2 regions of the Ktedonobacter sp. SOSP1-52 genome follow, and region 2 is predicted to be linked to the other one. Evidence: a T-box and tRNA genes for the amino acid it is inferred to sense, from the RefSeq annotation. Region 2 holds a T-box; the other holds one or more tRNA genes.
What was found. The T-box of region 2 lies ahead of ileS (isoleucine--tRNA ligase). A T-box ahead of a tRNA ligase gene usually reads a tRNA of that ligase, here a tRNA-Ile.
Positions count from the first base shown of each region.

Region 1: it has a tRNA-Ile gene. The T-box ahead of ileS (isoleucine--tRNA ligase) is inferred to sense a tRNA for this amino acid. The anticodon was not compared.

Region 1 covers NZ_BNJH01000002.1:2,359,777-2,365,208, reverse strand. The annotation lists gene JMJ16_RS25620 (anti-sigma factor) at 1-171, opposite strand, end outside; gene JMJ16_RS25615 (RNA polymerase sigma factor) at 174-812, opposite strand; gene JMJ16_RS25610 (DUF6249 domain-containing protein) at 963-1,409, shown strand; rRNA gene JMJ16_RS25605 (16S ribosomal RNA) at 1,698-3,180, shown strand; tRNA gene JMJ16_RS25600 (tRNA-Ile) at 3,342-3,415, shown strand; tRNA gene JMJ16_RS25595 (tRNA-Ala) at 3,434-3,506, shown strand; rRNA gene rrf (5S ribosomal RNA) at 3,603-3,719, shown strand; tRNA gene JMJ16_RS25585 (tRNA-Ile) at 3,758-3,831, shown strand; gene JMJ16_RS25580 (type III pantothenate kinase) at 3,955-4,740, opposite strand; gene JMJ16_RS25575 (hypothetical protein) at 4,764-5,432, opposite strand, start outside.
Region 2 covers NZ_BNJH01000005.1:423,430-428,861, forward strand. The annotation lists gene JMJ16_RS42535 (zinc-binding dehydrogenase) at 1-329, opposite strand, end outside; gene JMJ16_RS42540 (hypothetical protein) at 496-1,911, opposite strand; T-box leader at 2,087-2,353, shown strand; gene ileS (isoleucine--tRNA ligase) at 2,465-5,432, shown strand, end outside.

The DNA of each region.
Region 1 (5,432 bases), on a different contig from region 2:
AATGACCTGTTGCATTGAGTAGAATGACTGCTCGACCAGCTCGAGATAGCGTAAGTGTTCGCGGCACGCGGAACAAGACGAGAGGTGTGTTTCGAGCGGGCGCAACTTTGCCAATGGCAGGCGTTTATCAACGTACAGCTGGATATAAAATGCAGCTTTGGCACAGTGCATATTCAACCTCTCGTTCTCCAATCTTGTTCAAAGGCCTGTATACGTTCTTTCAACAGGCTGCGGGCGCGAAAGAGATGTGTTTTGATGGTGCCGATAGGCATGCGCAAAATGTCAGCCATCTCTTCGTAGGTCATATCCTGCAGATGACGTAGCACAAGTACGACCCGGTACTTGGCGGGTAGGGTTGCGAGATGCTCCTGCACGAGACTCTGGCGCGCGGCAGCCTCCAGTTGGGAACCGGTGGCATCTTCCTCACCAGCATGGTCGAGCAGATGCTCCTCCTCCATGGCTACCTGGAGCGCCTTGTCTCGCTTGCGCAGCTCAAGCTGCTTTAAGCAACAATTGTACGCGATACGGTAGAGCCAAGTGGAAAACCGCGCCTCGCCACGAAAGGAAGGGAGACCCTGCCAGGCGGCGAGAAAGGTTTCCTGCGTAATCTCATTTGCCTCTTCGTATTGTTGCAGCATACGATAGACGAGATTAAAGACCCGGCGTTGGTGGCGTTGTACCAGAATGGCGAAGGCATCCTGATCCCCTGCCTGGCTGGCTGTGACCAGGGCAGCATCATCCTGCTCAACCTGTTCTGGATAGGAAGAGGCCAGGTTTGGCAGGGGTATCCCTATGCTTTGTGGCGGTTGCAAGAAAATTTCACCCATAACAAAATTATTAGAGAACGAAGGCATCTAGAAAGTTTCAGCAAAATAGACGAAAATAGCAAACGAAACATCTAGCCTTCTTACGGTATCATATCATAACGAGCAGCTAACATAGGCTCAACTAAGGAGAAAGGCATGTCGGCAAACGTGATTTTAGTACTAGGTGGCTGGTTGATAGCCCTGGCCATTTTCTTCGCCTTCATTGTGCTCATCCGCTATTTGCAGCACAAGGAGCGGATGGCCATGATCTCGCACGGCTTGACCCCTGATAATATGTCGAATAGGCGTCGTAGCCGAGGCATTTTGCGCGCGGGACTCATCACGGCTATGATCGGGGTAACCTTGACCGCGGGTCTCTACCCAATCGGCTTCTTTCTGCCCCAGTTTTATAGCGCGCCTCTGCATCTGGGGCCCTGGCTTCTCCCGGGGTTGATTCCCTTCGGTGTGGGTCTGGCACTGGTAAGTAGTTACTATCTTGAGCCCGCAAGCGTGAGTACAGGTGAGGAGCGTTCTGAGCAAGAGAAGAACAAGGTCATCCAGCTTAATGCCAAGCTTGAACGCGAGTCAGGGGAGAAACGCTAGTCGTTTTCTGAACCGGGCGAAGCTCAGAAAGAAGCAATTTTTCAACAATTTTCCAAATCTATAAAAATACGAGAAAAAACTCTTGACAAGAGTGCGGAGCAGTGATATTATTCCACTTGCGCCGGACGGGACACCGAAAAGCGCACCGGATGCGAAAGCATCGAGCGTACTTTGAACAACTGAAGAGTGGTAAGGAAAACAAACAAGTACAAGTAACCTGTCAATGAGGATAAGCAAGTCATCCAAATAAGAACAGAAAATCTCCAGTGTGAGATTTTTATAAAAATTTGAATGGCGAGTTTGATCCTGGCTCAGGATAAACGCTGGCGGCGTGCCTAACACATGCAAGTCGAACGCTCTCTCGCAAGAGAGGGAGTGGCGGACGGGTGAGTAACACATGGGTACCTGCCCCGAGGTGAGGAATACCGGCGAGAAATCGCCGACAATACCGCATATGCTTCTCGCAAGAGAAACAAAGCTCGCAAGGGCGCCTTGGGATGGGCCTGTGGCCGATTAGCTTGTTGGTGAGGTAAGAGCTCACCAAGGCCACGATCGGTAGCTGGTCTGAGAGGATGGTCAGCCACACTGGGATTGAGAACGGCCCAGACTCCTACGGGGGGCAGCAGTGAGGAATTTTCGTCAATGGGGGCAACCCTGAACGAGCAACGCCGCGTGCAGGAGGACGCTTTTCGGAGTGTAAACTGCTTTTCTTGGGGACGAGAACGGACGGTACCCAAGGAACAAGCCCCGGCTAACTACGTGCCAGCAGCCGCGGTAATACGTAGGGGGCGAGCGTTGTCCGGAGTTACTGGGCGTAAAGCGCACGCAGGCGGTTTCGTACGTCTGGAGTGACAGTTCCCGGCTCAACTGGGAAAGGTCTTTGGAAACGGCGAGACTTGAGGGCTTCAGAGGGACACGGAATTCCGGGTGGAGTGGTGAAATGCGTAGAGATCCGGAGGAACACCAATGGCGAAGGCAGTGTCCTGGGAAGCATCTGACGCTCAGGTGCGAAAGCTAGGGGAGCGAACAGGATTAGATACCCTGGTAGTCCTAGCCGTAAACGATGACCACTAGGTGTGGGAGGTATCGACCCCTTCCGTGCCGTCGCAAACGCAATAAGTGGTCCGCCTGGGGAGTACGGTCGCAAGATTAAAACTCAAAGGAATTGACGGGGACCCGCACAAGCAGCGGAGCGTGTGGTTTAATTCGATGCAACGCGAAGAACCTTACCAAGTCTTGACATGCAGATGCACCAGCGGTAATGCGCTGTTCCTTCGGGACATTTGCACAGGTGCTGCATGGCTGTCGTCAGCTCGTGTCGTGAGATGTTGGGTTAAGTCCCGCAACGAGCGCAACCCCTACTGCCTATTACAACTTCTAGGCGGAACTGCCCGTAAGGGAGGAAGGCGGGGATGACGTCAAGTCAGCACGGCCCTTACGACTTGGGCGACACACACGCTACAATGGCCAGTAACAAAGGGATGCCAACCCGCGAGGGGGAGCCAAGCTCAAAAACCTGGTCTCAGTTCAGATTGCAGGCTGAAACTCGCCTGCATGAAGGTGGAGTTGCTAGTAACCGTAGGTCAGCACACTACGGTGAATACGTTCCCGGGTCTTGTACACACCGCCCGTCACACCACGAAAGTCGGCAACACCTGAAGCCGCCAGGCTAACTCCTTGTGAGAGGCAGGCGTCGAGGGTGGGGTCGGTGATTGGGGTGAAGTCGTAACAAGGTAGCTGTACCGGAAGGTGCGGCTGGATCACCTCCTTTCTAGGGAGCTGTGATTGCCCACTGTGGCAATCCATTCCCAGGTCGATCCCCCTGATTTATCAGGAGGAACCTGACGACTACTTATCTTCACCAGGCTACTGACTTGCTTGGCAAGCCTTACCACTCTTGAGTTGTTTGAACAACTTGATGCTTTTGTCCACGGGCTTTTAGCTCAGGTGGTTAGAGCGCAGTCCTGATAAGACTGAGGTCCCTGGTTCGAGTCCAGGAAGGCCCACTTCGCACCGAGATGTATGGGGATGTAGCTTAGCTGGTAGAGCGCTGCCTTTGCACGGCAGAGGTCAGGGGTTCGAGTCCCCTCATCTCCACTTAGATCTTATGCGGAAACCAACGCTGCTCTCGCAGCTAGCGCTTCGCGCTCAGGTTTCCTAATAGGAAGTAAATCCATTTGTACATGCAGGTGGAGTGGTGGTCATAGCGAAAGGGAAACACCCGTTCCCATCCCGAACACGGTAGTTAAGCCTTTCAGCCCTGACGATACTACGGGGGCAGCCCCGTGGGAAAATAGGACATCGCCTCTCCACCCGCCTGTATGGGTGGGTTTCATGGTTGCGATTACGGGCTTTTAGCTCAGGTGGTTAGAGCGCAGTCCTGATAAGACTGAGGTCCCTGGTTCGAGTCCAGGAAGGCCCATTTCCCTTTTAAGGTCCTGGTTTCATACCAGGGCTTTTTTGTTATTTCATGGTATGAATAGAACATGATGAGCGGGCGGGCGGGCAGAGCCAGCCCGCCCGCTCATCATGTTCTATTCATACACTAACTGCGTCGCAGGCGATTATAGGCCAGGCGCAGACCCTCCAGGGGTAAATATTGATTGATGTATTGAATCTCAGGAATAAGAGGCGCCATGAGTTGAGCCAGCCCACCATGTGCGATTACCCTGACCTCTCCCTGGTCGGTGACGCCAGGAATCTCCGCGCAGAGGCGCTTGATTAGTCCCTGCACCAATCCTACATGCCCGTAAATAATGCCCGATTGCATGTTCTCAATGGTGTTCTTGCCCAGGGCGCGTTGAGGTGGCGTCAGGTCGACGCGGAAGAGGCGCGAGGCCGCACTACTGAGCGCTTCTGCTGAGATCATCAAACCAGGGGCAATAGATCCTCCCAGGAAGTTGCCCTCCTGCGAGATGACATCAAAGGTGGTCGCGGTGCTAAAGGCAATAACCAGGGCGGGACCGCCATACAACTGATGCGCGGCGAGGGTTGTCATGATACGATCCGAACCAATCTCCCAGGGATTGTCGATATGGAAGGCAATGCCCAGGTCTAACTGGTGCGAGATGACGAAGGCTTCCTTATGGCAGTAGCGTAGCGCCAGCTCTTGAAAGACAGGTGTCAAGGGAGGGACTACGCTTGAGAAAATAAGATCGTGAATATCACTGAAGCGGTGCCCGGCATGTTGCAGCAGGTCGTTCAACACCATGGCATATTCGTCGGTAGTACGCTGGCGCGACGTTGAAACAACCCAGTGATGCTTCATCGTATCATTAAGATACAGGCCAAATTTGATATTGGTATTGCTGATATCAATTGCTAGTAACATGGAGAATCCGCTTTCTACCCGTGTTATTCGCCCTGGGAAATCGAGGAGGCCTGGTGCTGAGCTACGTTGGTATGTCTGCGCCCAGCGTACTCTTTCAGTATCTCACCAATCTCCTCCGGGTTACCATACGCCTCATCGCGTACGACGATGACCTGCTTGTCATTCTCTGTGTTGAGGAAGGCAAGCGATACTGGCGTGCGCGTGCGCTTGTTCTGCCACTGGCGACCACTCCTGGTGGCGCCGCGTCCCACGAAGAAGCCAGCGATATTTTCACCCATTGTGGGCAGCGTGCGCACCGTTACCTGCTCATCCTCGCTAATCGTACGACTGGCACTGCGCACGCCACGCGCGGTGATATGCTCAACGTTTTCCATCGGGACCTGGACGACTTTGTTACCCTCTTGCTTGACAAAATTTTCCGGGGTGAAGACAAAGATATGTTTGTCAGATGTAAGAAGACGCTTGATGTCGACCACCAGTGTCCAGAGGCTGCCCAGCCCGATAAAGAGGAACATTCCGAGCATAAGCAGAGTAAAGATAATCAGGATCGGACCACGCTGAAAGTTATCGGGAATGACGATAGGTAGCACGAGCGCGAATAGCCCCAGCCCTATAATAGTGCCAAAGGCCCAACCCGCAATACCCCACTGGAGCTTTTTACGAAGAATTGGAAAAACTGTCCAGTTGCTTGG
Region 2 (5,432 bases):
TAGATATCCTCGTCGGCGCGAACGACCGAATACTGCTTGTGGTTGTGGCGCAGGGCCACGCGCTCCCCTTCGCGTACATGCTGAACATTCTTGCCAACGGCGATGACGCGCCCAACCATGCTATAGCCAGGATGAAAGGGATATTTGACCCAGTTATCCCAGTGCGAGCCAGGCTCAAAGTTGCTGCTCAAACAGATGCCCTCGGTCCCTGTACTGATGAGGGACTGCGTGGCCTGGAGCAGAAAATCATCGGGTCCCAGCTCGCGTACAGCCTCTTCACGTACCTCGACCTGGTTCTTGCCCGTAAAAATAACGTTGAGCGATTTCAATAGGGTCCTCCTTCCGTGCTTCCATTCAAATTATTGTATGCTTCATAATAGTAACGCCAAGAAGCGTGCGTCAATGAGGGCGGCTCTCTGTTTGAGCACTCAACACAACAATCACCATGCCTCAGGCTCTCCCCCTACATAGCCTGGGGCATGGCGAAGATGTCTTTCAGGCGTTTTGTTTGGCATAGGTGTAGGTGCCAAAGCGCTCCACAAGCTGAATGGTCTCGGTGGGTAGCCCCTGGTGCAGGGCTATACAGCGAGCGTAGAAGTAGTGCCCTGGTTTCTGCACAGAGCCAAGATGATAGGCAATGAGCGTCTCTAACAGTGCTCCCAGCCAGGCTTGAGGATTGCTATGCTGGCGAGCAAGCTGGATGTAATAGCCCTGTTTCTGAGAGGTCTCCCCAAAGACCTGGCACAGGTAGCTTGCTACCTCCCTAACGTTAACGTTAACGTTTTTAATTAAATTTAATAACGTAACGTTAACGTTAGAGAGATTAGTCGCCACCTCTGAGGGAGACGAGTCGCCCATAGTATGAGCTGAAGTCGCCTTGAAGTCGCCCATTTTTGGGGAGACGAGTCGCCTTTTTTCTGGCGACTCGGTAGCAAGAGAGTCGCCATTTTTGTTCACCGAGTCGCCAATTGTAGTCGCCTTTCCAGAAGGGGAGTCGCCATTTTTGTTCACCGAGTCGCCAATTGTAGTAGACTGGTCGCCAATTGTAGTCGCCCTCCCAAAAGGCGAGTCGCCATTTTGTGCAGGGGAGTCGCCTTTTGCCTTTTCCCTTGGAGAAGGAGAGTCGCCAATTGTGGTAGCCTGGTCGCCAATGTGAGTCGCCAACTCGCCAATTGTAGTTGCCATCTCAGAAGGCGAGTCGCCTTTTGGTGTGGCGACTCCCTTGGTGGCAGGAGTGCTACGCTGGCTCGCCAGACTCTCGATCTCGTGGAACAGGCGGTGCGCGGCTACTGGATCGAAAAGGTCGAAGATTGCCTGGCGTACATCCTCCAGGTTGACCATCCCTTTGTGTGATGTGGAGGGTGCTTTGTCGGCTTGTGTAGTTTGCGCAAACTGCGGCGTGCAGGATAGGATACAGGCGTCTTTGGTGGCTAGCAGGGCCAGCCAGCGCTGTTTGACCTGGCAGGCGAAGGAGGCCACCTTGGGCCGGTAAGAGGTCAGGGCGTCTAGCGTGTCGGGATGGGCCAGGCGTGGCTCGCCCAGAGGCAGGTAGAGTGCGATACCGGGCCTCTCTTCACATCTCTGGAGCACACGCATCTGTTGCAGCACTAGCACATACTTATTGGTCCGGTCATAATCCAGGCCCAGTAGCCGTGCCAGCTCGCGCTGGTTGCGTGCCCGCACCACCGCCGCTTCGCCAGCGGACTCTACGGTAGCCTGGGACAGAAAGGCCTCCAGGAAGCTCAGGCCGCCATTGGCGGGCAAGAGGAGGTCGAGTAGTTGTACCAGGAAGGGGTGAGCTCTTCGCATAGCCTGATTGCAATTCGCCTGGGAAGTGGGCTGTTGTATATTCTGTTCAGGGGGAAATTCAGTTAAGGGAAGAGTGGTCATCGCGCCTACTTTCTTTTCCACACAGCTATCCACACATACATAGTAGTAGGGCAGGTATCTCTACATATAAAACGTACGAGATATAATTTTTGGGGCATGAGTTTTTGGCGCGGGCCCGCTACTGGCGTATGCAAGTAGCGGGCCCACCCTTTTACAGGGTGGACGAGTGTGCTATAATGCAGATGACCGAACTCACTGAAAAGTGTTGAGGGAGACGAGTACGCGCAGGTTGCCCGGTACAGAAAGAGCACGGCTGATGAGAGTGCTACTGGAGACGCGCCGAATATCACTCCTGAGCTGAACGCCGAACGTCACCTGACAAGTAAGCGGACCGGCCTTGCCTCCCGTTAGCGGGGCAGAGATGTGTTGGCATCTCATCGAGTGGACGTGCCTTGCCCTCATAGGGCTGTGAAGGGACGTCAATAGGGGTGGTACCGCGAACCTTTCAAGCTTCGTCCCCAGTTGGGGCGGGCTTTTTTTTATGCACTTTTTTCCGATTGTTTCATTAGAAAGCTACCCGAATATCCGAATAGCGCATGGTTGGTTGTAGACAGTATCTGGAGCGTTGAAGAGCATGTTTAAAGAGATTGAGACGAGGCAATCATTTCCTGCCCTCGAACAACAGGTGGAGCAGTGGTGGCAGGAGTATGGCGTGGTCGAGAAGGTGCTCGCCCATGGAGACCGGAAGCAGCCGTTTGTCTTCTTTGAGGGGCCGCCGACCGCCAATGGCCGCCCGGGCGTGCACCATATTGAGTCGCGCACAAGCAAGGATGTCGTGATCCGTTATCGGCGAATGCAGGGCCAGTATATCCTGGGTGCGCGCGGTGGTTGGGATACGCATGGTCTTCCGGTTGAGCTTGAGGTGGAGAAGCAGCTTGGCTTCTCGGGCAAGCCCGATATCGAGAAGTATGGCATCGCCGAGTTTAACAAGGCCTGTAAAGAGAGCGTCTGGAACTATGTCCAGGAGTGGGAGCGGCTGACGAACCGTATCGCCTACTGGATCGACCTCAAAGATCCCTATATCACCTATACCAATGAATATATCGAGTCCCTGTGGTGGATCCTCAGAACCTTCTGGGATCGGGGCCTGCTCTTCCGTGACTATAAAGTCACGATGCACTGCCCACGCTGTGGCACCTCGCTCTCAGACCACGAGGTCTCACAGGGCTTTGAGGACAACGTGGATGACCCTTCGGTCTGGGTGCGCTTCCGTGTGCGCCAGACCGGGCATGAACTGGCTTCGCAGCTAGCGGGTGCCTCCCTGCTGGTCTGGACGACCACGCCCTGGACCCTGCCTGCCAACGTGGCGGTCGCGGTCAAGCCCGATGCCGACTACGTGCTGGTTGAGTATAAGGATGAGCGCTTGCTGCTGGTGCAGGCCCTGGCCGACAAGGTTCTGGGTGAGGGCGCATACACCGTCCTGGCGACTTTCAAGGGCAATCAGTTGCGCGACTTGCGCTATGAGAATCTCTTCAAGGGCGTTCCCGGCGTGGGCGAGCAGGTGGATTGGACCCACACCTACCGCGTCATCGCCGACGACTATGTCTCGCTGGAGGATGGTTCGGGCCTGGTGCATATCGCGCCCGCCTATGGTGACCTGGAGATCGGGCGCACCCATGGCCTGCCAACGCTCTTCTCGGTTGACCTGGCAGGTAATACGCTCTCGGCTTATGATGAACTGGGCTTCGGTGGCCTCTTCTTTAAGAAGGCTGATCCCGTTATCACACGCAACCTGAAGGAGCGCGGCCTGCTCTTCAAGGGCGAGCGTGTGCGCCACAGCTATCCCTTCTGCTGGCGTTGTCATACACCCTTACTCTACTATGCCAAGCCCTCCTGGTATGTGCGTACAACCAAGTTCCGCGATGAGATGCTGAGCAACAATGAGCAGATCAACTGGGTTCCCGAGCACATTAAGACGGGGCGCTTTGGTAACTGGCTGGAGAACAACGTTGACTGGGCTTTGAGCCGTGAACGCTACTGGGGCACGCCCCTGCCGATCTGGATCTGTGATAAGTGCGAGAAGACCGACGTGGTTGGTTCGGTGGCCGAGCTTTCGCAGAAGGCTGGGCGCGACCTGAAGGAGCTGGATCTGCACCGCCCATATGTGGACGAGATCACCTGGGGCTGTGAGTGCGGCGGTAACTATCATCGCGTTCCTGATGTCGCTGACTGTTGGTTTGACTCGGGTTCGATGCCGGTCGCGCAGTGGCACTATCCCTTCGAGAACGAGGAGATCTTCGCGCAGGCGGGCCAGGCCGACTACATCTCAGAGGCTATCGACCAGACGCGTGGCTGGTTCTATACCCTGCACGCCATCTCGACCCTGCTCTTTGATCGCCCGGCGTATAAGAACGTCATCTGCCTGGGCCATATCCTGGATGCCAGGGGCGAGAAGATGTCGAAGTCGCGTGGCAACGTCGTCAATCCCTGGGAGCTGCTGGAATCTTATGGCGCCGACTCGACGCGCTGGTTTATGTGTGCCTCCGCGCCTCCCTACAACTCGCGCAACTTCTCGTTCGAGCTGGTGAACGAGATGCAGCGCCAGTTCCTGCTGACACTCTGGAACACCTATGCCTTCTTCGTGACCTACGCCAATATCGATGGCTGGCAGGCGCCAACAGAGGGCGATCCCTTCGCGGGCGTCGAGCTCCAGTTGATCGACCGCTGGATCCTGGCGCGTTTGAACGCCTTGATCGGCGATGTCACCGGGATGCTCGACAACTATGATATCCATGGTCCCACGCGCCAGATGGTCAGCTTTATCGAGGATCTCTCTAACTGGTATGTCAGGCGCAACCGCCGCCGCTTCTGGAAGGCCGAGAGCGACCAGGATAAGCACGCCGCTTACCTCACGCTCTACACCTGTCTAACGACGCTGGCGAAGCTCCTGGCGCCCTTTACGCCCTATGTCAGCGAGTCGCTCTACCAGAACCTGGTTGCCAGCCAGAATGCCAGCGCGCCGCAGAGTGTGCACATGGCCGAGTGGCCGGTGGCCGATCCCGCGCGCCTGGATAGTCAGCTCGTCACCGATATGGGCCTGTTGCTGGAGACGGTCAACCTGGGGCGTTCGGCGCGCCAGAATGCCTCGCTGCGTATCCGCCAGCCCTTGAGCGAGCTGCTCATTCGCCTGACGCGTAGCAACGCCACGGTGGAAGGGCTGCGCCGCTTCGAGAGCGAGCTGCGCGATGAACTGAACATCAAGAGCGTGCGCTTCCTGGGCGTCGAGGACGGCCTGGTAGAGTACTACTTCAAGCCAAACCTGCCGGTGCTCGGTAAGAAGCATGGCCGCCTGATCCCGCAGGTCCGTAGCGCCCTGAGCGCTCTGACGGGCGAGGTCGCTACGCAGGCCGCGCACAAGCTGGAGAAGGGCGAGAGCGTCGCCATAGAGGTTAATGGACAGGAACTGCAACTGGTCTCCGAGGATGTCCTGGTCTTCGCCACCTCACCCGAGGGGTATGCCGTAGCGGAGAGTGACGGTCTCGTCGTCGCCCTCAACACAACGGTCTCGCCTGAACTGGCACAGGAGGGCATTGCCCGTGACC